2 regions of the Blautia sp. MCC283 genome follow, and region 2 is predicted to be linked to the other one. Evidence: predicted binding sites of a transcription regulator. Region 2 holds the regulator's gene; the other holds the start of a gene.
What was found. The regulator Rex, encoded in region 2, represses fermentation and respiration genes when NADH is low (regulators of the CRP and FNR family bind a similar motif). The targets are predictions, from matches to a motif close to ATTGTTAANTANTTAACAAT.
Positions count from the first base shown of each region.

Region 1: a site for Rex is predicted at 7,269-7,288, ahead of GPK81_RS13895 (L-lactate dehydrogenase). Genes of this name have one in related genera too.

Region 1 is NZ_WQQB01000045.1:268,551-280,418, forward strand. Features, by position in the region: gene GPK81_RS13865 (bile acid:sodium symporter family protein) at 1-141, opposite strand, end outside; gene panC (pantoate--beta-alanine ligase) at 145-984, opposite strand; gene panD (aspartate 1-decarboxylase) at 1,108-1,500, opposite strand; gene GPK81_RS13880 (ribokinase) at 1,868-2,770, opposite strand; gene GPK81_RS13885 (mechanosensitive ion channel family protein) at 2,909-3,772, opposite strand; gene GPK81_RS13890 (Tex family protein) at 4,070-6,226, opposite strand; gene GPK81_RS13895 (L-lactate dehydrogenase) at 6,299-7,246, opposite strand; gene GPK81_RS13900 (FMN-binding protein) at 7,645-9,207, opposite strand; gene GPK81_RS13905 (penicillin-binding Tp47 domain C-containing protein) at 9,370-11,571, opposite strand; gene GPK81_RS13910 (FAD:protein FMN transferase) at 11,663-11,868, opposite strand, start outside.
Region 2 is NZ_WQQB01000028.1:145,121-156,988, reverse strand. Features, by position in the region: gene cbiB (adenosylcobinamide-phosphate synthase CbiB) at 1-457, shown strand, start outside; gene cobD (threonine-phosphate decarboxylase CobD) at 511-1,563, shown strand; gene GPK81_RS10155 (cobyric acid synthase) at 1,548-3,074, shown strand; gene GPK81_RS10150 (precorrin-8X methylmutase) at 3,071-3,712, shown strand; gene pdxR (MocR-like pyridoxine biosynthesis transcription factor PdxR) at 3,773-5,125, opposite strand; gene GPK81_RS10140 (pyridoxamine kinase) at 5,218-6,084, shown strand; gene GPK81_RS10135 (inositol monophosphatase family protein) at 6,119-6,895, shown strand; gene abc-f (ribosomal protection-like ABC-F family protein) at 6,941-8,857, opposite strand; gene GPK81_RS10125 (redox-sensing transcriptional repressor Rex) at 9,072-9,719, shown strand; gene GPK81_RS10120 (bifunctional ADP-dependent NAD(P)H-hydrate dehydratase/NAD(P)H-hydrate epimerase) at 9,781-11,298, shown strand; gene alr (alanine racemase) at 11,295-11,868, shown strand, end outside.

The DNA of each region.
Region 1 (11,868 bases), on a different contig from region 2:
AAATACCGACGTATAATTCGTCATCCAGGCAAATCTATCCCGCCAGAAAAATGCCAGGCAGGAGAAAACGATGATAATGATCCCTATATATCTGGATGCAAAGCTGCTGATGGTTCCGATTTTTTTTAAGATTTTTTCCATATATTATACCTCGTAGCTGAAGTTATCGATCAGTCTTGTTTTTCCGATGTAAACAGCCATTGCTACGAGAACATCCCGGTCTGCTTTTTCAACCGGCTGCATGGTAAGTGCGTCTACCATGGAAACGTAATCAATTTTTGCAAGAGGCTCTGCTTCGATTACTGCTCTCATTTTTCCCAGAAGTTCTTCTGCGGCGATTCCTGTGTGAATGGTTTCCTGTCCCAGTTTTACTGCTTTTGACAGGCAGAGTGCTGCTTTTCTTTCCTCCTGGCTTAAATATGTATTTCTGGAGGATTTTGCAAGTCCGTCCTCCTCACGGATGATCGGGCAACCTACGATCTCAATGTCGAAGTTTAAGTCACGCACCATCTTGCGGATGATCGCCAGCTGCTGCGCGTCTTTTTGTCCGAAATATGCTCTGTCCGGTGCCACAATGTGGAACAGTTTGGTCACAACCGTGCATACACCTTTGAAATGGATCGGGCGTGTTTTTCCACAGAGTGTTTCAGACAGGGTGTCTATGCTTACAAATGCGTGGGGATCGTGATACATCTCGGAAGGTTCCGGGCAGAAGATCAGGTCTGCTCCCAGGCTTTCGCAGAGTTTGCTGTCACGCTCAAAGTCTCTCGGATAGGCTTCCAGATCTTCCGTCGGTCCAAACTGTGTTGGATTGACAAAATCCGATACTACTACGATATCGTTCTGCTCTCTGCACTTTCTGATCAGGCTTGCATGTCCTTCATGGAGAAATCCCATGGTTGGCACAAGACCTACTGTTTTTCCTTCTTTTTTCCACGCTTTAATCTGTTTTCTTGTTTCTTCTACTGTTTTTGTTACCTGCATTGTTCTCTCCTCTTTCTCGGTTCTGAACCGGTTTTCCTTATAGATTTCGAGATAGCCTCTTTTCTGAATTCACCTTCGTCTTACTTCTGTATGTGTCTTGATTTCTTCTGTTACAAAATTCTGTCAGGCCATATCTTTCAGCAGTCCGTGTTTTTCATAATTGGTCACTCTGCTGATCTTATTCTCTTCATCTACAAATACAACTGCAGGCTTGTGGGTACGTGCTTCCTCCGGATCGTACCCTGCATAAGCCATGATGATGATCTTGTCACCGGTGCTTACGCATCTTGCTGCTGCTCCGTTCAGGCAGATCATACCGCTTCCGCGTTCTCCGCAGATGGTGTATGTCTCGAAACGGCTGCCGTTATTCACATCTACGATCTGAACTTTTTCATATTCCAGTATTCCGGCAGCTTCCAGCAATTCTTCATCCACAGTGATACTTCCCACATAATCCAGTTCCGCCTGGACAACGGTTGCTCTGTGGATCTTTCCTTTTAACATCTCTATTGTCATCTTATATAAGTCCTTTCCTGCAGGGAATGATTTTCTGTGACACAAAAAAGGCGCTCCAGGATACACTTCGACCCTGAAACGCTTCTGATTGATTCCCTGTATATTGAGTCCTGTTTTTTGTACACGAAAAGCATGATCTTCAACAGTTTCTCAAAATTCCATAACTGTTGTAACACCTTCGTTATCATCGATACAGGCTCGTATCTTTTATAATTTTCATATATCCGTCCGTTCCCGTTTCCCGGGTTCCGGCTGGTTATTTATATAAGATTCCAGTGATTTCAGCCAGAGTATAGTTTTGAGTCCAAATACTATCTCTGTGGGGTATTATGGCATTGTGGCACTGGTTTGTCAATAAAAACTGCTGCTATGATCTGCCACAAAGCCATTCTTCCACCGCACTGTGTACCGGAATGGAAGGTGCCGCACCTTTGGCCGAAACTGCCATCGCGGAAGCTGCCGATGCTTCTCTCAACGCTGTTTCCACTGATTTTTCCGCACAGAGTGCTGCCAGGAAATATCCGCAGAAAGTGTCTCCTGCCGCAGTTGTATCTACAGCATTTACTTTAAATATCGGATGGGAATAAAATTCTTCTTTATATCCGTAGAAAACCCCTTCTTTTCCAAGTGTCATAACAATGGCTGCCTTTGGATACTTCTTTTGAAGTGCTTTCAGAATATCCCGGAAATCCCCTTCTGTGGAAGTCCCTGCCAGAGCTGCTGCCTCCAGTTCATTTACCATAAAGATATCCACCAGTTCCAGAGGAAGTTCCTCCGGCTTCCCGGGAATCGGCGATGCATTAAAAACAACTCTGCAGCCTTTTTCATGACTGAGTCGGATAATTTCCCCAACCATATTGATCTCATTCTGCAAAAGCACAAAATCTCCGGCTTCTGCCTTTTCCAGCACATTTTTGATATATTCTTCTGTATACATACGGTTTGTTCCCGCACTGACAATAATACGGTTCTGTCCCTTACTGTTTACTTCAATAAAAGCACAGCCGCTTTCTGTATCCATGACCCGCAGACAGGAAACATCCGCACCAGCATCTGCAAGGATTTCTTTCAGAAAAAGTCCGTCACTGCCAACAGCTCCCGCATGCAGTACCTGCGCGCCCGCACGGGCAGCTGCTACTGACTGGTTCAGTCCTTTTCCGCCGGCATTGACACTGTATCCTGTTGCCATGATGGTTTCTCCAGGCTGAACAAACTCTTCCACGCTGCAGACCTTGTCAATATTTAAAGAACCAAAATTAATAATCTTCATAATATTTGCCATCCCCCTGTTTTTTCTTATATTCTATTTTCACACAAAAAAGTCCGCAATACAAGCCACAAAAAGCCCCTTCATACAGCAGTTTTCCTACCATATAAAAGAGCTTTTTCTTCAAAAATAATTTCGTTCTTATTTATGCAGATGCACATCCAGCTGATTATAAGGAATCTCAATTCCGTAATAATCAAAATCTTCCTTAATCCGCTGGTTGAGTCTCCATCTGGTATCCCAGTAGCGGTCGGTGTCTACCCAGACACGAAAGCCCATGATCACGGAGCTTTCTGCCAGTTCGTCTACGAATACTACCATCTCTTCGTCCTCTCTGGTGTCCGGATCATCGGTGAGGATGTCTTCCAGGATTTCCTTGGCTTTCTGGATATCTGCATTGTAGGAAATTCCTACCTTGATCTCCAGTCTTCGCTGGTCTCTGGCTGTTACATTGGTAATGGTCGTATTGGAAAGCGTACCGTTGGGGATTACGATGTGCTTATTATCGATGGATAAAAGCGTTGTGTAACAGATCTCGATCTTGGATACGGTTCCCTCACTTCCATCCTGTCCGTTGACGATGATGTAATCACCTACCTGGAAAGGTTTGAACAGAAGGAGCATCATACCTCCTGCCAGGTTGGAAAGTCCGCCCTGCAGTGCAAGACCCAAAGTAACACCGGCAGTTCCAAGAAGTGCTGCCAGGGATGATTCCTTTACGCCAAAGCTTATGGATATGTTAAAGAGCAGAAGTATGTAAAGCACGATCTTGACCAGAGATGACATGAACTGTGCCACTCCTGTATCCAGTCTGGATTTTGTCAGTGATTTTCTGACAAACTTTACGATCCATTTGATCACCGTGCTTCCTACCCAAAAAGCAACGATAGCCAGGACAACCTTGATTCCAAATTTTGTGATGTCCGGAAGATAATTCTCAAACATCTGCTTATACTGGCTTACCTGACTTCCTACCTCCTGCACTGTCTGTACAGTACTGTCCAAATAAAATCCCTCCTGTCTGATCGATCACTCAATATGTACGGATCAAAATATGGTTTTCAGGGTGCATCACGTTCTCATCATCTCTTCATTGTTTATCCTGATATAAATCTTCTCTATAATCCGCATCTGGTAATATAATAATACAGCAGCGGTTTTTCCCTGTAAAACCGATTTCTCCGGTTCCATAAAGTATAGGGTATAAACCACTGCTGCATCTGTATCGCAATTCTGTTATATTTTGTCTCGTAATGCAATGCGAAGCATTCCTGCCCGCTGCGCCTTACTGAATGTTTCTCTTTATTTATTAATTCCCTTCATGGAAAGACTGATACGCTTCTTCTTCAGATCCACGCCAAGAACACGGACATCCACAATATCTCCCACGCTGACTGCTTCCAGCGGATGTTTGATAAATTTCTCACTCATCTCGGAAATATGGACCAGACCGTCCTGATGAACTCCGATATCTACAAAAGCACCGAAGTCAATAACATTGCGGACAGTTCCCTTCAGTACCATACCCTCTTTCAGGTCTTTCATATCCAGGACATCGGTACGGAGGATCGGTTTCGGCATCTCATCTCGTGGATCTCTGGCCGGTTTTTCCAGCTCTTTTACGATATCACGAAGAGTCGGCTCACCGATCTCCAACTCTTTTGCCAGTTTTCCGTAATCGCGGATCTGTCTGGAAATGCCAGTAAGTTTACGCTCTGCCACATCTTCCGGTGTGTAGCCAAGTTTTTCCAGGAGTTTTTTGGCTGCGTCGTAGCTCTCCGGATGGACACTGGTTGCATCCAGAGGATTTTTGCCCCCTGTGATCCGTGTGAAACCTGCACACTGCTCAAAAGCTTTCGGTCCCAGCTTGGCAACTTTCAGAAGTTCTCTTCTTGTCTGGAAACGGCCGTTTTCTTCACGGTAAGTGACGATATTTTTTGCGATGGTTTTGCTGATTCCGGAAATGTATTCCAAAAGGGATGCGGATGCGGTATTCAGATCCACGCCGACTTTATTAACACAGTCTTCTACAACGCCGTTCAATGCTTCGCCAAGCTTCTTCTGGTTCATGTCATGCTGATACTGGCCCACACCGATGGATTTCGGGTCGATCTTTACAAGCTCTGCCAGCGGGTCCTGAACACGTCTTGCGATGGATGCGGCACTTCTCTGTCCCACATCGAAATTCGGGAACTCTTCTGTTGCAAGCTTGCTTGCAGAATATACGGAAGCTCCTGCCTCGTTGGTGATCACATACTGAACTTTTTCCGGGATTTCCTTAAGAAGTTCCACGATGATCTGCTCGGACTCCCTGGATGCGGTTCCGTTTCCTACGGAAATCAGGGTCACGTGATATTTGCTGATGAGTTTTTTGAGGGTTTCCTTGGCTGCACGGATCTTGTTCTCGTTGGTAGGCGCTGTTGGATAGATCACTGTAGTATCCAGAACTTTTCCGGTTGGATCTACCACTGCAAGCTTACATCCCGTACGGAACGCCGGGTCCCATCCAAGAACTACCTGCCCCGCAATTGGAGGCTGCATGAGAAGCTGCTCCAGGTTTTTGCCAAAGACATGGATAGCACCGTCTTCTGCTGCCTCTGTAAGGGCACTTCGGATTTCACGCTCAATGGCCGGTCCGATGAGACGTTTGTAGCTGTCCTCAATGGCTTCTTTCAGCACCGGTGTGGTATTGGGATTGTCGCGGACGATCACCTGTTTCTCCAGATAGAGGATGATCTCTTCCTCAGGTGCAAGGATCTTTACAGTGAGGAATTTCTCTTTCTCACCACGGTTCAGGGCAAGGACACGATGGCCGGCAAGCTTCTTCACCGGCTCCTCGAAATCATAATACATCTCGTATACGGACTGCTCTTTCTCATCTCTCGCAGTGGAACAGATCGTTCCTTTATCCATGGTTCTTTTACGGATGCTGATACGGTAGTCTGCCTCATCAGAAATATGTTCCGCAAGGATATCCCTGGCGCCGCTGATGGCTTCTTCCACAGTTTTGACTTCTTTCTCTTCTGAAAGAAATGCTTTCGCCTCTTCCTCAAGAGGTTTCTTCGTCATCTGAAGAAGAATGATATCCGCCAGCGGTCCCAGGCCTTTTTCCCTGGCAATGATAGCTCTTGTACGGCGTTTCGGCCGATATGGGCGGTAAAGATCTTCTACCACTACAAGTGTCTGCGCTGCCTCGATCTGTTTCTTCAGTTCCGGAGTCAGCTTGCCCTGTTCCTCGATGCTTCCGAGAACCTGGGCTTTTTTGTCCTCAAGGTTTCTTAAATAGGCAAGTCTTTCGTTAAGGTTACGAAGCTGTTCGTCATTGAGTGTACCGGTTGCTTCTTTGCGGTATCTGGAAATAAAAGGAATGGTGCAGCCTTCGTCGATCAGTTTGACTGCTGCCTCGACCTGCCATTTCTCAACGTTCAATTCTCTGGTAATTACCTGAATAATATCCATTTTTATCTTTCTCCCGTTGTTTCAAATTTGCCTGAGGCTGCATTTCCCTCTTTACACAGCTTCTGACATTTATCAAAGATCAATCTGTGCGATCACGTCTTTCAGAGCATTAGCGCTTGCGTGAAGCTTCTCTGTCTCCTCCTCGGTCAGAGGAACGCGGACAATTCGTTTCACACCATTCGGTCCGATGGAAGCCATAGTGCTAAGACATACGTCTTCAATGCCATACTCTCCGTGAAGCATGGTTGATACACTGACTATTGTATCAGATGCTGCAAGAAGAAGCGAGCAAAGTCTGCAGACAGATACGGCTACCGCATAAAATGTGGCACCTTTCTTGGCAATAACAGTTGATCCTGAAGTATGAACATACTCCAGAACTTCCTCTCTGTCAAGTGGCGGCAGATCTTTCTGATCCTCATGAACGATCTTGTCAAATTCATCAAGGGTCGCACCTGCAACAAAGGCTCTTGACCACGGTACAAAGGAGGTATCTCCGTGCTCTCCGAATACATAGGCGTGAATATTTTTCTCCGATACGCCATAGTGCTGGGAAAGTCTGCAGCGGAGACGGGCAGTGTCCAGTGCAGTTCCGGAACCAAGGATCTGGCGCTCCGGAAGACCGGAAATTTTTGCAAATGCATACGTCATAATGTCACATGGATTACTTACAATAATATAAAGCGCCTTAGGAGCCACCTTTACGATCTCCGGAGTGATACTTTTCATGATGTTGACATTAGTCTGTGTCAGCTCGATACGTGTCTGTCCTGGCTTTCTGGCAATACCGGAAGTGATGATGACAATATCAGAATCAGCTGCATCCGGATAATCTCCTGCCACGATGGAGATCGGTTCACGGAAACTGGTTCCCTGGTCAATGTCCATGACCTCGCCCTCTGCCTTCTGTTTGTTGATGTCGATCAGGACGATTTCTGAGGCAATGCTCTTCTGTGATAAGGTGTAGGCGATGGTTGCACCTACGCTTCCTGCTCCGATGATCGTAATTTTACTGCTCATGTTTGTTCTCCTTTCAGCGTTGTTTGTCACATAAATAACAATTTTAATTACACACATTCAAACATAACATAAAATATAGTTGTATGCAATAAAATTATGGCTGTATTTTCCAGGATGTTTTGCGTTAATTATTGATGTAATTCAAATTTCTTTTTATATATTCTGTCTTTTTTTTTATTATTCTGTGTATTGATCTGTTATTTTTTTGTCGATATAAGGGTAAAAAGGTAGAATATCTCCTTATACATGAACATAAAAACCCCGGGAACTTCCTGGATTTTGTGAAGTTCCCGGGGACTTTGACTTAGATCAAGAGTGTTGGTTATAGTCAAGCAGATATTCGCAATCCGCATTCGCTACTTGCTCATAACCGAATAACTGCTTTGCAGTTAATTCGGTTATTTTTTTGCCTGTGCAAGTGCTTTCTGCGCTGCTCCGAGAATGCCCTCGGATGAGAGTGTCGCACCACTGACAGTATCAATGCCATCTGCAGTCTGGTTTGCCATAATCTGCGGATAAATGGTATTCCATGCCTCATTAAAGAATTCCGGAGTATCATTATTCGTCTGTGTAATCTCAACAATCTGACCTCCTGAGATGGTTACGGTCAGTCTTGTTTTGCCACCATATCCAAAAGCTGAGCCCTGATAAGTTCCGTCATTATACATTCCTGCAGGGGTCGGTTCCGGATCTTCGGTAGGCTCCGGTGTTACATCAGGATTCTCCGGATCTGGAGTCGGTGTTACATTTGGGTCATCCGGATCGGTTGTAGGTTCCGGTGTTGCCGTTGGAACCGGAGTTGCGGTCGGCTTCGGCGTTGCCGTTGGTTTCGGTGTTGCCGTTGGCTTTGGTGTCGGTTTCTTTGTCGGAGTTGGAGTTACTTTCTTTCCATATTCTGGATTAAGCGCAGACTTCAGAGCCTTTTTCACAGCATTCAGAATTCCGTTGGAGGAGTAGGTTGCTCCGCTGACGGTATCAATATCGTCTACATAATTCGTTCCCACAATCTGCTCTTCCAGCACACTCCACGCTTTTTCAAAAAACATCGGAGTATCTGAGTTTTCCTGTTTTACCGCTGTGATGATTCCATCCTTGATGGTTACAGTCACTTTTACATCTCCGCTGTAACCTTTTGCGGATGCTTTGTATGTACCATCCAGATACTTTTTCGGGCTGTCAGGATCTGGATTTGCGGTTGGCTTTGGTTTCTTTGAAGGGGCTTTTGTTGGCGTTGGTGTGGAGGTTGCCACAGGTGCAGGGGTGACCTGCTGGCTGCTTCCATCTGCCGCTGCCTGGGATAATGCATTCTGGACTGCCTGGATAATTCCGTTGGAAGAATAGGTTGCTCCGCTGACTGCGTCTACATTTGGTGTATTTCCCGCAATCATTTTGCTGATCACTCCCTGGGCAGATGCAAAATAGGAAGCCGTTTCACCGGAAGCGTCCAGGATATCAATAGCTGCAATTTTTCCTCCACTGACCGTTACACGAACACGGATGGTTCCGCCGAATCCGGTTCCGGAGCCTTCGTAGGTTCCGTCTTTATATCCATTTGCCGGAACATCTGCTACAGGAGTCTGGGTAGAGCCCTGTCCGGCTGCACTGGCATTATTTCTGGCTGATTCTGATACGGTTCTTTTCCCTGAGCTCTTTTTTGCTGCTGTTTTTTTCGTACTTTTCTTAGATGTGCTTTTCTTGGACGTGCTGCTCTTTTTTGCTGCAGTACTGCTGTCTGCTGAATCGGAAGTCTCCTCATATCCGAGATATTTTTCCAGTTCAGAAGCAGACATGACCGTTGTGTCTGCTTTCTGGACAGATTCCGTATTTGCATCAGAGCCCTGTGCTTTTATACCTGAAAATACAAGTGCCGCAATGACAGCAGCTGCAGGGATCAGCTTTGGCCAGGGTACTTTGGGTGTGCCATTTTCAGCTGGCTTTTTGTCTTTTAAATCTTTTTCCATAATTCTTTTTCTCCCCTCTTTTTGTGCGGCTTCTGTCAGGTATATGCTCTTTACGGCGTTTCCGGTCATTTTCCGAACCGCCACAGAAAATGAGCAGACCTCTGCCGCAGATATTTCCGTATACCTGCGGCAGAGGTTCCTACTCTTTGATGAACCGTTGTATTATTTAACAGTTACCACAAATTTCTTTGTAATTCCGTTGCATTTAACTGTGATGGTTGCTTTACCTTTGCTGATTCCTTTTACAACACCTTTGCCTGTTACGGTTGCAACTTTCTTGTTGCTGCTTGTGTATGTAACAGTGGATACTGGTGTTGCTTTGGATCTGATGGTTGTTGTTTTTCCTTTTGCAATTGTTGCAGAGGATTTTGTAAGTGTAAAGGTCGGGTTCTTAACTGTCAGCTTGTAGGTTGCTTTCAGTTTTCCGCTTGTTGCTGTGATCGTTACAGTTCCGGCTTTGATTCCCTTTACGGTACCTGTCTTGCTGTTTACTGTTGCGATCTTTGTATTGCTGCTCTTATATGTTACAGAGGATACTCCGGCCAGTGTTGCTTTTACAGTGGCTGTTTTTCCTTTGTAAACAACTGCAGATTTCTTTGCGAATTTTACAGATGGAGCTTTTACAGTTACTTTGCAGGTTGCTGTTGCGTTTCCGCAGTTTGCAGTGATCACTGCAGTTCCGGCTTTCACACCTTTTACAACACCTGTGCTTGATACTGTTGCTACTGCTTTGTTGCTGGTTGTATATGTTACTGTCTTAGCTGTATCATTTGAAGCTGCCTTCAGAGTAACTGTTTTTCCTGTGTAAATGGTTGCAGATGTTTTGTCAAGAGCAACTGTCACTTTTACAAGAGCTGCTTCTGCTGCCTTAAGATGCTCAAGTGCCTCATCAACCTCTGCCTGTGTTGCGTCTTCTCTTGCAAGAAGCTCCTCTGCCTCCTGAAGCTCTGTCTGCATTGCTGTCCAGGATTCTTTTGTATAATCGTTTTCCGCAAGTGCTTTTGCTGTTTCGACCTCTTTTGTAAGAGCTGTTGTGTCTGCCGGATCTTCCGCTGGTTTTACAATATTTGCATCTGTAGCCTGTACTACAAAGCTGTAGTCTGCATAGCCAAGTGCATATACGGTCAGTCTCCAGTATCCGGTTCCGTCTGTTCCTTCCGGAAGCTGGCATCTTAAAGAATCGGTAAGTCCAAGCTGGATTCCCATGGCTTTATGCATCCAGTTATCTGCCGCAAACTTGGTTCCGAAAGATCTCAGCACCTTTGTTCCTGTAGCGTCATCTCCACAGTAATCCCAACGTACTGCCTGCATGTTTGCTCCAAGATCTCCGTATCCGTCTCCTGTAATATCTACACGGAGGAATTCTCCGTAGCTTCCGCTTGCATCTTTTACAGTCGGTGTTACATTTGTCGCTGTTTTCTGAGCCTGATCCTTGATTCCGGAATCTGCTCCTGTTTTTCTTGCCTCAAATGTAAAGCTGTCGCCGTTTTTCACTGCATATTTCAGACCGTTGGTATCTGCTGTTACTGCTGCTGTTGCTGTATAGGCGCTCAGCTGTACCTCACCATATCCACCTTCCAGTACACCATCATTGGTAACTACGTTGTATTTCTGGCAAAATGCTGCATAATCTTCTGTTCTTACAGCAACCGGAACGTATTTCAGGCCATATACTTCATAATGATCCATATCTACGGTTGTTCCGTCTGCTTTTGTAATGGTTCCTTTTTTAAATCCTACAGTTTTTCCGTCTGTCAGCTTGATAGTATTCTGATCCACCCATGTTGCGATCGGATATCTGCTTCCGTCCTCTGCCACGATAGTTGTCTCTGTCTGGAAGCTTCCTCTGTGAAGTCCATGGTTTGTAGTTGCTCTTGTTACCGTATCAAAAGCACCTTTGTCAAATTCCTTATGGCCGTCCAATTCCTCAGAAGAAGTTGTATCTCCTGCTGCATACACACCTTCAGATGCCCAGTACTCTGCCCAGGTCAGGCCTGCATACACATACTGATACTCTCCCTGAAGTTCATCAGAATCCGCAAATGCCTCTGTCTCATCTTCTGCTGCTGTAAATTCGTCTGCACCGGAAGCTTCTTCCTCCGTATTCTCTGCTGCGCTTTCCTCTGTGATCTCATCAGCGCTCTGGTCCTCTGCCGCAATTTCTTCTGCATCAGCAGCCTCTCCCGCAGCTGCCTCGTAATCGGAAACCTCAGCAATCTCTTCCTCATCGCTCTGCTCGGTTTCGTCTGCTACAATGCTGCTGTCCAGGTCTGTTGCCATTACAGCTGTAGGAAAACTTGTTGCTGCCACTGCAAGACTTAAGATGCAGGGAGCCGTTTTTTTCAGTAAATTCCACTTATGCATTACTTATTCCTCCTAAAAATATGAAATATTTATAGAAACCTTTCCAGGGGTTACTACCGTAAATACCGTCAAACTGCTTTGAAACTTACGTTTATTCGATGATATCCTCCACGCTGTAGGAATCCGCAAGCAGGCTGAACCGCTCTTTCATCCCCTCAGTGAGATACACATGGTGATTTTCATCCACAAAGAGTCCGTCCGCACCGTAAGTTTTCAACAGTTCGGCACCTTTTTCCACCCCCAGCACAAAACATGCGGTGGAAAGTGCGTCTGCCTCAAGGCCTGTGTCGCAGACTA
Region 2 (11,868 bases):
GCTGATGTTTCTGTACAAAGGCATCAATACCATGGATTCCATGCTGGGATACAAAAATGATAAATACCTGTATTTTGGCCGTGTTGCAGCCAAACTGGATGATCTGGCAAATTATATCCCTGCCAGGCTCTCCGGCTGGCTGATGGTAGCAGGAACTGTTTTTACAGGGATGGATACGAAGAATGCGGCAAAGATCTACAAAAGAGACCGGAGAAACCATGCAAGTCCCAACTCCGCACAGACCGAAGCTGCCATGGCGGGCGCTCTGGATGTACAGCTTGCTGGAAATGCATATTATTTTGGAAAATTATATGAAAAACCTACGATTGGTGATCCGATCCGTCCGGTGGAGCCGGAAGATATCAGGAGAGCCAACCGTCTGATGTATGCGGCATCTGTGCTGGGCGTGATCGTTTTTGCGGCGATCAGTGCAGGAATCCGTTTGATGTTTCTTTAACAGACTGTGAAAAAGCAGAGAAGACAATTACAGAACAGACAGGAGAATGACCAATGACAAAACACATACATGGGGGAGACGTATATAAATATAAAGACTGCCTGGATTTTTCAGCAAACTTAAATCCGCTTGGGACACCGGAACATGTGAAACAGGCCATTATCCGCAGTCTGGATCATATTGCACAGTATCCTCAGGTGGGGTGCAGCCTTCTCCGGGAAAAAATCGCAGAGTATGAAGGTGTAAAAGAAGAAGAAATTGTCTGCGGAAACGGGGCGGCAGAGGTGATCTTTACGCTCTGCCGTGCGGTAAATCCCAAAAGGGCACTGATCCCTGCGCCTACATTTGCAGAGTACGGACAGGCACTGGCAAGTATGGGGTGTGAGCTGGAATATTATATGCTCACAGAAAATGACGGATTTGTACTGGGTGATTCGTATCTGGATATCCTCCATAAAGGTCTGGATATAGCTTTTTTATGCAATCCCAACAATCCTACCGGCATGCTGATCCCACACAGGCTTCTGAAAAAAATCCTGGAAAAATGCAGAAAGCTTGAGATCCTTCTGGTTGTGGATGAGTGTTTTCTTGATTTTGTAAAAGAGCCGCAGGAGTATTCTCTGAAACGTTCACTTTCCGGATTTAACAATCTTTTTATCCTGAAGGCATTTACAAAACGGTATGCTATGGCCGGTGTACGTCTTGGATATGGCCTCTGTTCCAACAGAAAACTTCTGGAAAAAATGGAACTGTGCGTTCAGCCCTGGAACGTTTCCACCATGGCACAGGCAGCAGGAATCCAGGCACTTGAAGAGACGGAGTATGTGGAAAAGGGACGGCAGCTTGTTTTTCAGGAAGCACAGTGGCTGAAAGAGGAGATGACCCGTATCGGATATCAGGTATTTCCGTCAGAGGCCAATTATATTTTCTTTAAAGGCCCGGAAGAATTGTTTGATTTCTGTTTGCGGAAGAGAATACTGATCCGTGACTGCAGCAATTATCCTGGTCTGAAAAAAGGTTATTACCGGGTTGCGGTGAAGCGTCATGAGGAGAATATAAGACTGATCGAAGTACTTGAGGGAGGTATATTATGGCAAAAGCAATAATGGTACAGGGAACCATGTCCAATGCAGGAAAAAGCCTGCTTGCTGCAGGGCTTTGCAGGATCTTTAAACAGGATGGTTATCGCGTGGCTCCTTTTAAATCACAGAATATGGCGCTGAATTCATTTATCACAGAGGATGGTCTGGAGATGGGAAGGGCTCAGGTCATGCAGGCGGAAGCAGCCGGGATCAAACCTTCGGTTCTTATGAACCCCATCCTTTTGAAGCCTACCAATGATGTTGGTTCCCAGGTGATCGTAAACGGGGAAGTTCTGGGGACCATGAGTGCCAGAGATTATTTTAAATATAAGAAAACACTGGTTCCGGATGTTATGAAAGCCTACAATGCCCTTGCCGAAGAAAATGACATTATTGTGATCGAGGGTGCAGGAAGCCCGGCAGAGATCAATCTTAAAGATGAAGATATCGTAAATATGGGAATGGCAAAAATGGCCAAGGCACCGGTCCTCCTTGTTGGTGATATTGACAGGGGAGGCGTTTTTGCACAGCTGATCGGTACAGTGGAACTTCTGGAAGAAGACGAAAAGGCGATGGTTAAGGGACTGATCATCAACAAGTTCCGTGGAGATAAGACCATTCTGGACCCGGGTGTGGAAATGCTGGAAGAGAGAAGCAGGATCCCGGTGGTCGGTGTGGCTCCTTATCTGGATATCCAGGTAGAAGATGAAGACAGCCTGACGGAGCGTTTTGACCGGAAGCAGGAAGCCGGAGTTATTGATATTGCGGTGATCCGTACACCAAGGATCTCCAATTTTACAGATTTTAATCCTTTTGAAAGTATTCCGGGAGTTTCCCTGCGTTATGTGAAGCACCCGAGAGATCTCCATTCGCCGGATATGATCATTCTTCCGGGAACGAAGAATACCATGGGTGATCTGATCTGGATGCGGGAGAGCGGAATGGAGGCGGCAGTCTTAAAGGAAGCTTCCAGAGGCAAGCTGATCTTTGGCGTCTGCGGCGGTTATCAGATGCTTGGGGAGACATTAAGTGATCCTCATGGTGTTGAAAACGGAGGTTCCATGAAGGGAATGGGCCTGCTCCCAATGGAGACGGTATTTGCCGAAAAGAAGACAAGGACAAGAGTAAAGGGACATTTTGGAGAGCTTTCCGGAGTGTTCGCACCGCTTTCCGGCGCAGAGGTTGAGGGTTATGAGATCCATATGGGAGAGAGTATCCTGAAAGAAAATGCCGGAACTGTCACCAGGATCACAGACAGTGTCAGCGGCGAAAAGAAAGAAGAAGGTGCTTTTTCCGGAAATGTCTGTGGAACGTATATCCATGGCATTTTTGATAAGGAAGCATCAGCAGAGGCCATGATCCGTGTTATCGGTGAAAAAAAAGGAATTGATGTGGAGAATATGACAGGGGTGGATTTTGCGGCATTTAAAGAGCAACAGTATGATATCCTGGCAGCTGAGCTTCGGAAGCATCTGGATATGAAAAAAATATATGAGATACTGGAAAACGGGATTACGGAGGATGAACAGAAATGAAAGTTGAGCTTGAAAATGTAAAACCCATGGAGATCGAAAAAAGAAGTTTTGAGATCATTACAGAAGAACTTGGGGATACACCGCTGATCCCGGGAACAGAACTGATCGTAAAACGCTGTATCCACACAAGTGCGGATTTTGACTATGCAGAAAATCTCTGCTTTTCGGATGGTGCCGTGGAAAAAGCAATGGAAGCGATCAGAAATGGTGCGTGCATTGTCACAGATACCCAGATGGCAAAAGCGGGTATTAATAAGCGGGCGCTTGCACGTTACGGTGGAGAAGCGTACTGTTTTATGTCAGATGAGGATGTGGCTGCTCTTGCGAAAAAAAACGGGACTACAAGAGCCACTGCCTGTATGGATAAAGCAGCAGAAATGGATGAGAAGCTGATCTTTGCCATTGGAAACGCGCCTACTGCACTGGTCCGCCTTTATGAGCTGATCGAGGAAGGAAAAATTTCTCCGGAGCTTATCATTGGTGTTCCGGTCGGATTTGTGAATGTAGTGCAGTCGAAGGAACTGATCATGCACGCAGATGTGCCTTATATTGTTGCAAAAGGACGCAAAGGCGGAAGTAATATAGCCGCATGTATTGTAAATGCACTGCTTTATATGATCGATAATCGAAGAGATTAAAGAATAAAGAAAGAGCCTTCGTGGTCTGTTTTTTCAGAAACAGCAGCGAAGGCCCTTTTTTTATGAAAGGATGTCCGAAGAAGCAGAAAAGCTGCAGCAGTTGTCTGAAATATTTTTCAACAGCTGACATGCAGGCAGAAAATCTTTTACGGGAATGGAAGAACAGGAAAGAACCAGGGTAATGTCACTGGAAGTTTCTTTCAGGATTTCCAGACGCATACCCTCTGCACGAGCTGCCTCTTTCAGTGTTTTACCGTTGACAGTGCAGGGAATTGTAAGAGCCAGACTGGTTCCGGCGGCCCCTGTTTTGATCTGGCAGTCTGTTTCGAAGACTTCCCGTACCGCACAGGAAAGAGATTTCAGCTTCTGGGCGTACAGACGGCGAAGCTTTCTTGTCTGGGAAACCAGATGTCCGTCACGGATAAACTGACACAGAGCAATCTGTTCTGCCTTGGAAGCGGTTTGATTATAAAAGGAAGCTTTTGGGGCATACAGTTCCCGGAGGGATGAAGGCAGTACCATAAAGCTTACGCGGATCGAAGGCAGCAGAAGTCTGGAAAAGGAACCAATATAAACAACATTTTCCCCGCCTGCAAGTCCAAAGAGAGAAGGAGTAGGTTTCTGCAGGTAAACAAATTCGTTTTCAAAATCATCTTCAATGATAAGGTGGTTGTTTGCTTCCGCATGATGGATCAGTTCCAGACGCCGTTTCACCGGCATGATCTCTCCCCACTTGGTCATGTGGGCAGGGGAAACATAGATCACATCGCAGTTTTTGTCCCGGTAATGGACATCAAATCCGTAATCTTCAAAAATCGTACTGCCCTGGATAAATGACGGGGTAGGGAATGAAACGGTTTTTCTCTCCCGGATCAGAGGGCAGAGGATCTGGAGAAGGCTCTGAAGTCCGGCACCTACCACGATATCGTCAGGGGAACAGATCACATTTCGCCGTTCCCGGATATAATCTGAAAGAACCTCCCGGAGATCTTTTTCCCCCTGGGGTTCTCCGTAGGAAAGCATACGGTTATCCTGACGGAGAGCACTTTTGATATAGCGCTGCCACAGATCAAAACGGAAACTCTCCCGGTCAACACCGGAAGAAGCAAAATCATAAAGGCAGGGAACCATGTTTTCGGAATGCTTTTCCAGGATGACAGGATGCTGTTTGGTGGCAATGTCTGTGACGTAATAACCACTCTGTGCCCTGGCAATGATATAACCGTCTGCCGCAAGCTGAAGATATGCATTTTCTATAGTGGTACGGCTTAATTTCAGTTCCTGGGCGCATTTACGGAGTGATGGCATTTTGCTGCCCGGAAGAAGACGTTCTTCCATGATCAGTTTCCGGTAATAATGATAAACCTCCAGGTAGAGATGTTCTTTTTTGTGTTCTGTGGATATATTTAACATAGGTATGATAATTTCCTTCCAAAAATGATTGCGTAAACCTGACAATTCATTCTATAATAATACAGAAAAAAACTCAAGACTGGAGAAGTGAGATGAAGAAAATAGCAGTGATCAATGATCTTTCCGGGCTGGGAAAGTGCTCGCTGACAGCGGCAATTCCCGTGATCTCGGTGATGGGAGTGCAGGCATGTCCGTTTCCCACCGCTGTTTTAAGTAATCAGACAGGCTATGAAACCTATTTCTGTGAAGATTTTACAGAACATATGGCTCCATATATGGAAGAATGGAAAAAACGAGGATTTGTTCCGGACGGAATTTACACGGGATTTCTCTCGGATGAGAAACAGGCCGATAAGATCCTGAAATTTATTGATACATTTGCAGGAGAGGATACGCTGATCCTGACAGATCCGGTAATGGGAGATGACGGAGCAGTTTATCCCATCTATACAGAAGAACTTTGCAGCAGATTTCGGGAACTGGCCAGACGTTCCTATGTGATCACCCCAAATCTGACAGAAGCATTGCTCCTTCTTTATGGGAAAAATAAAATGGAAGAAATCTGGAAGGAATTTCAGAGTTTTTCCGGTGAGGAACGGCTGGCACAGATCAGGGAAACCGGATACAGACTTGTAAAGAGATTTTCTCTTCCTGCGGTCGTGATCACCGGAGTGGATCACCGGGAAGAGGACGAGCCACTGAAAATGGGAAATCTTGTTCTGGAAAAAGAAAAGTGCTCCTGGGTATTCGCCGGGAAAACAGGTGGCAGTTATTCCGGTACCGGAGATCTTTTTGCCTCTGTACTCAGTGCGGGGCTGGTGAAGGGATATCCTATGGAAAACTGTGTAAACATGGCAGTGGATTTTATCTCTGCTTCTATCCGGGACGCAGTGGAAGAGGGAACAGACCGTAATGATGGTGTATGTTTCGAACAGCAGCTTGGCAGACTGATCCGTTAGATCAGAAATGGCTTATGGTGAAGGAGGAAATAGAATGATTTCTGCAGAAGAACAGAAAAAAGTGGCAGATCTTGTAAAACAGACAAAAGATCTTATCCTGAAAGAGATGGATGAGGAAGAAGTGATGATAAAAGGTGCTGCCAATTATGTGACAAATGTAGATCTGGCTGTACAGAACTTTCTGAAAGAAGAACTTGGAAAGGTTTTTCCGGAAATTTCCCTGATCGCGGAAGAGAAAGAAAATCTGGGGCTTTCAAAGGAGGAAACCTACTGGATCCTTGATCCTATTGACGGAACCACCAATCTGATCCGTGATTTTCATATGAGTGCTGTGGCACTGGGACTTTATGAAAAAGGCGAGATCGTTTTTGGAATTGTTTACAATCCTTTTACTGATGAAATGTTCCAGGCGGCAAAAGGGGAAGGTGCTTATCTTAATGGCAGAAAGATCCAGGTATCGGATACTCCGGATTTTGGTGATGCGGTTATTTCCTATGGTTCCACTCCTTATAAAAAAGAGGAAGCCAGAAATCTGTTTCCCATTTTTTACAGCATTTTTATGAAATGCGGGGATTTCCGACGTACCGGTTCTGCAGAACTTGACATGTGTTATGTTGCCTGCGGAAGAGAGCATGGATATATTGAACGTGACCTGAAACCCTGGGATTATTCCGCGGGAACGGTTATCCTCCGTGAAGCCGGCGGTGTAGTAAAGAATTGGAAAGGTGAAGAACCATCTTATCTTAAAAATGAAGACATTCTTGCCTGTGTGCCTCAGTTTGAAGAGAATCTTCTGAAGGAACTGTTATAAACGGACAGATGTAGCGCCGGATCAACCGGTAAAAAGAGCTGACCATCAGGCCAGCTCTTCCCATTTTTCATAAAGTTCTTCCAGTTCTTCGGCGATAGCTGCTTTTTCACGGCTCAGTTTGGTACATTCCGCAACGTTAGTACAGACATCCGGGAGAACCATGGTTTCATCAATTTCGCCGTCTCTTGTTTCCAGTTCTTCAATGCGGGCTTCTACTTTTTTCAGTTCGGCTTCCCGCTTTCTTTTTTTGGCCTGTTCTTCTTTCATCTGCTGCCAGGAAAGCTTGTTTTCGGAAACGGCCTTTTCTTCTGATGACGCTTCCAAAGAGTCACTTCCCGGAGCGTAAGCACTGGTCAGCTCTTCTTTTTTCTCCAGATAATAGTCATAATCACCGATGTAATTTACTACGGCCTGGTTGGTAAGCTCCATGATCCGGGTTGCGGTCTGGTTGATAAAGTAACGGTCGTGAGAGACATAAAGGACGGTACCGGTGTAGCTTACCAGCGCTTCCTCGAGGATTTCCTTGGAAGCAATGTCCAGATGGTTGGTAGGCTCATCCAGGATCAGGAAATTGGCTTCGGAAAGCATCAGCTTGGCAAGAGAAACACGACCTCTTTCTCCACCGGAAAGTGCGGAGATTTCTTTAAATACATCATCCCCGGTAAAGAGGAATGCTGCAAGCATATTTCGGATCTCCGTTTCGGTAAGAGTCGGATACGTGTCGGAAATTTCCTGAAAAATAGTTTTATCCATATGAAGAACATGATGTTCCTGGTCATAATATCCGATCTGAACTTTGGAACCCAGGGAAAACTTGCCGGCATCTGCCTCGATAAGTCCGTTGATGATCTTCAGCATCGTTGTTTTTCCGGTTCCGTTATTGCCGATAAGAGCTACACGTTCCCCTCTCTTGATATCAAAAGAAATATCAGAAAACAGGGTCTGCCCCGGGAAGGATTTGGAAAGTTCCTCCACATGGAGTACATCATTTCCGCTTAATACACGCGGTTCCAGGGAAATACGCATACGGTCCTGGATTTCCAGAGGTTTTTCGATACGCTGTACACGGTCCAGCATCTTCTCGCGGCTTTCTGCACGCTTGATGGATTTTTCGCGGTTAAAAGATTTCAGTTTGGCAATGACTGCTTCCTGATGTTTGATATCTCTCTGCTGGTTTAAGTACGCCTTGTACTGGGCATCGCGCAGCTGCGCCTTCTTAAGGGCATAGGCGGAGTAGTTGCCGCTGTAGACACGTGTCTGTCCGGCTTCGATCTCCACAACTTTGGTGACGACTTTATCCAGAAAATAACGGTCATGGGAAACGATGAAAACAGCTCCCGGATAATTCAGAAGATAAGTTTCCAGCCAGGAGATGCTTTCCATATCCAGGTGGTTGGTAGGCTCATCCAGAAGAAGGATATCCGGCTTGGAGAGAAGCATCTTTCCAAGTGCCACACGGGTTTTCTGGCCTCCGGAAAGTTTCTCGATTTGTTTGTCGTAATCTTCTTCCGTGAAACCAAGACCCTTCAGGACACCGGTGAGCTCACTTTTGTAAGCATAGCCGTTTTCCAGTTCAAACTGATGGGTGAGACGGGTATATGTCTCCATCAGGCGGTTCAGGTCATCGCCTTTTACGGTATTCATTTCCTGCTCCATATTACGGATACGGCGTTCCATATCGATAATATGCTGTTTGGTGGTAAGAAGCTCTTCGTAGATGGTATGGTGTCCGTGGATATCCTGGTACTGGGCAAGATAGCCGATATTTTTGTCCCGGGCAAGTACTACCGTGCCGGAATCCGCGGAAATCTCCTGCATGATGATACGAAGAAGAGTAGTCTTTCCAGCACCGTTACATCCGATAAGAGCTGCCTTTTCCCGGTCTTCAATATGAAAAGATGCATCATTTAAAATTACTTTTTCGCCAAAAGCTTTGCATATATTCTGACATGATAAAATCATAAAAACTGTCCTCCTGTATAAAGAATTATCCCTGAATAGTAAATAAACAGGGAAAATCCTCCACTTATTATAACGGAAACCGCCAGGAATTCAAAGAAAAAATCAATTTTTTAAAAAAATATGAAGAAATTTGTACATAACTTACAAGTTTGATTGACAGGAAAATGTCAATTCGGTATAATTAACCTAGTGTAAAGTAAGGAGGGAAACTATCGTGGAGACAAAACAAATCTCGAAAGCGGTGATTAAGCGTCTGCCACGCTATTACCGCTACTTAGGAGAGCTGATGGAAGACAATGTAGAGCGTATTTCTTCCAATGAATTAAGTAAGAAGATGCATACCACAGCTTCTCAGATCCGTCAGGATCTTAATAATTTCGGCGGTTTCGGGCAGCAGGGGTATGGCTATAATGTACATTATCTTTATACAGAGATCGGTAAGATCCTGGGACTGGATATCGCCCACCCGATGATCATCCTGGGTGCCGGTAATCTTGGACAGGCACTTGCCAATTATGTGGATTTTGAGAAAAGGGGATTTAAGCTGGTAGGAATCTTTGACGTAAATCCTGTGCTGGAAGGCATTGCGGTTCGCGGACTTGAGATCCAGATGCTCAGCGAACTTCCATTCTTCCTGAGAGAAAATAACGTAGAGATCGCAATTCTCACTCTTCCGAAGAATAAGGCCAAGGAAATGGCAGATATTCTGGTGGAGAACGGGATCAAGGCAATCTGGAATTTTGCACATCTTGATCTTGAGACACCGGATGATGTGATCGTAGAGAACGTGCATCTTTCTGAGAGCCTGATGACACTGTCTTATAATCTGAGCAAATACAGGCAGGAACATGTAGAGAAATAAATTTTAGCGGGCTGCCGGAAACGGCAGCTTTCTCTGTTAAAGAGGGGAGGCAAAGTGCAGCATGAAAAAAATTGTTACCTGCGAAGAAATGAAGAAGCTGGATAATGCTACGATCCACAAGATCGGGGTTGCTTCTGAAGTTCTGATGGAGCGGGCAGCGTTGAAAGTAGTTGAGGAAACAGAGAAATATCTTGGGAAGAGCGAGAAGATCCTGGTGGTATGCGGGAGTGGAAATAACGGAGGAGATGGTATTGCCATTGCCAGATTATTTCATCTGAAAGGTGTTCGGGCTGAATTTTATATGGCCGGAAACAAAGAAAAAATGACCAGGGAAACGTTGCTTCAGTATAAGATCGCTACAGGTTATCAGGTCCCGGAAGTGAATAACCCGGCCTGGGATGAATATACTACTATAGTAGATGCCGTGTTTGGCGTAGGCCTGGCGCGTCCGATCGAGGGACATTATGCTGAGATCATCCACGAGATGAACAGTGCCCGGGCGAAAAAAATTGCTGTTGACATCCCATCAGGAGTGAACGGAGATACTGGCCTGGAAATGGGAATTGCCTTCAGTGCCGATCTTACCGTTACTTTTGGTTACCGGAAAAGAGGTCTTTGTTTTTATCCGGGAAGGCTGTATGCGGGAAAGATCGTTATAGCTGACATTGGGATCTATGAGCAGGAAGCTGTAAAAGCATCGGCGAGATGTCTGGAGAAAGAAGATCTGAAACTGTTTCCGGAACGTGATCCCGGTGGGAACAAGGGGACTTTTGGAAAGATACTTTTTGTTACCGGAAGTGCAGGAATGTGTGGTGCTGCTTATTTGAGTGCCAGCGCGGCACTTCGGACCGGAGCGGGAATGGTAAAGATCCAGACTGTGGAAGAGAACAGGATTCCTTTGCAGATCCTTCTTCCGGAAGCAATGGTATGCAGCAGGTTTGACGAAGAATCCAACGAACAGCTTCTTTCCTGGTGTGACGTGATCGTCATCGGTCCAGGGCTTGGAACATCGGTGGCAAGCCGTGAGAGAGCACAGTGGTTTCTTACGGCAGCTGCCAGAGAGAAGAAACCGCTGATCCTGGATGCGGATGGACTGAATCTTCTGGCTATGCATCCGCAGTGGAAGGAATTTTTGGGCGGGAATGTAGTCCTGACTCCTCATATTGGAGAGATGAGCCGGCTCTGCGGCAGATCCATTGGAGAAATTCAGGAAACAATCGCACAGACAGCTGTGGATTATGCAAAGGAAACAGGAACGGTATGTGTTCAGAAAGATGCATGTACGGTTGTTACAGACGGCAAAGATGATATTTATCTGAATCTTTCCGGTAATTCCGGAATGGCAACTGCAGGAAGCGGGGATGTACTTGCCGGACTTCTTGCCGGGATCTTATGTATGTATCTGAAAACGGAGGAACAACCCTCCATGGTTTTAAAGGCCGCGTTAGGTGTTTATCTTCACGGACTTTGCGGTGATCTTGCAGCTGCAGAAAAAGGAAAACGCAGTATGCTGGCGGGAGATATCATCGCATATCTGCCCCGGGCTTTAGCGATATGTGAAGAGGAGTCAAAATCATGAAAAAATACGAGAGAGTCAAGGCGCTGGTATCACTGGATGCCATTGCTCACAATTTTGAGGAAATGCATAAAAATGTCAAAGAAGGGACAAAGATCATTGCTGTGATCAAAGCGGACGGTTATGGCCATGGTGCCAGAGCTATTGCACGTCTGATCCAGGATTATGACTATATCTGGGGATTTGCCACGGCTACCGCAGAAGAAGCGCTGGAACTTCGACATGCAGGAATCACCAAGCCTGTCCTGATCCTTGGCCTTGTGTTTGAGGAATACTATGAGGAACTTGCTGCGAATGATGTCCGGATCACAATATCGGATCTTAACACAGCAGTAGAATATGCAAAAGCTGGTGCACGCATTGGAAAAAATGTACATATTCATCTGGCTCTGGATACGGGAATGACAAGGATCGGATATGCGGATATTCCGGAAAACGCAGTAAAGATCGAAGAAATCTCAAAAATCCCGAATCTGGTGATCGAGGGAATGTTTACCCATTTTGCCAGAGCGGATGAGTTTGACCGGTCTCCGGCACTGGTGCAGCTTGACCGTTATCTCCGTTTTGCGGATC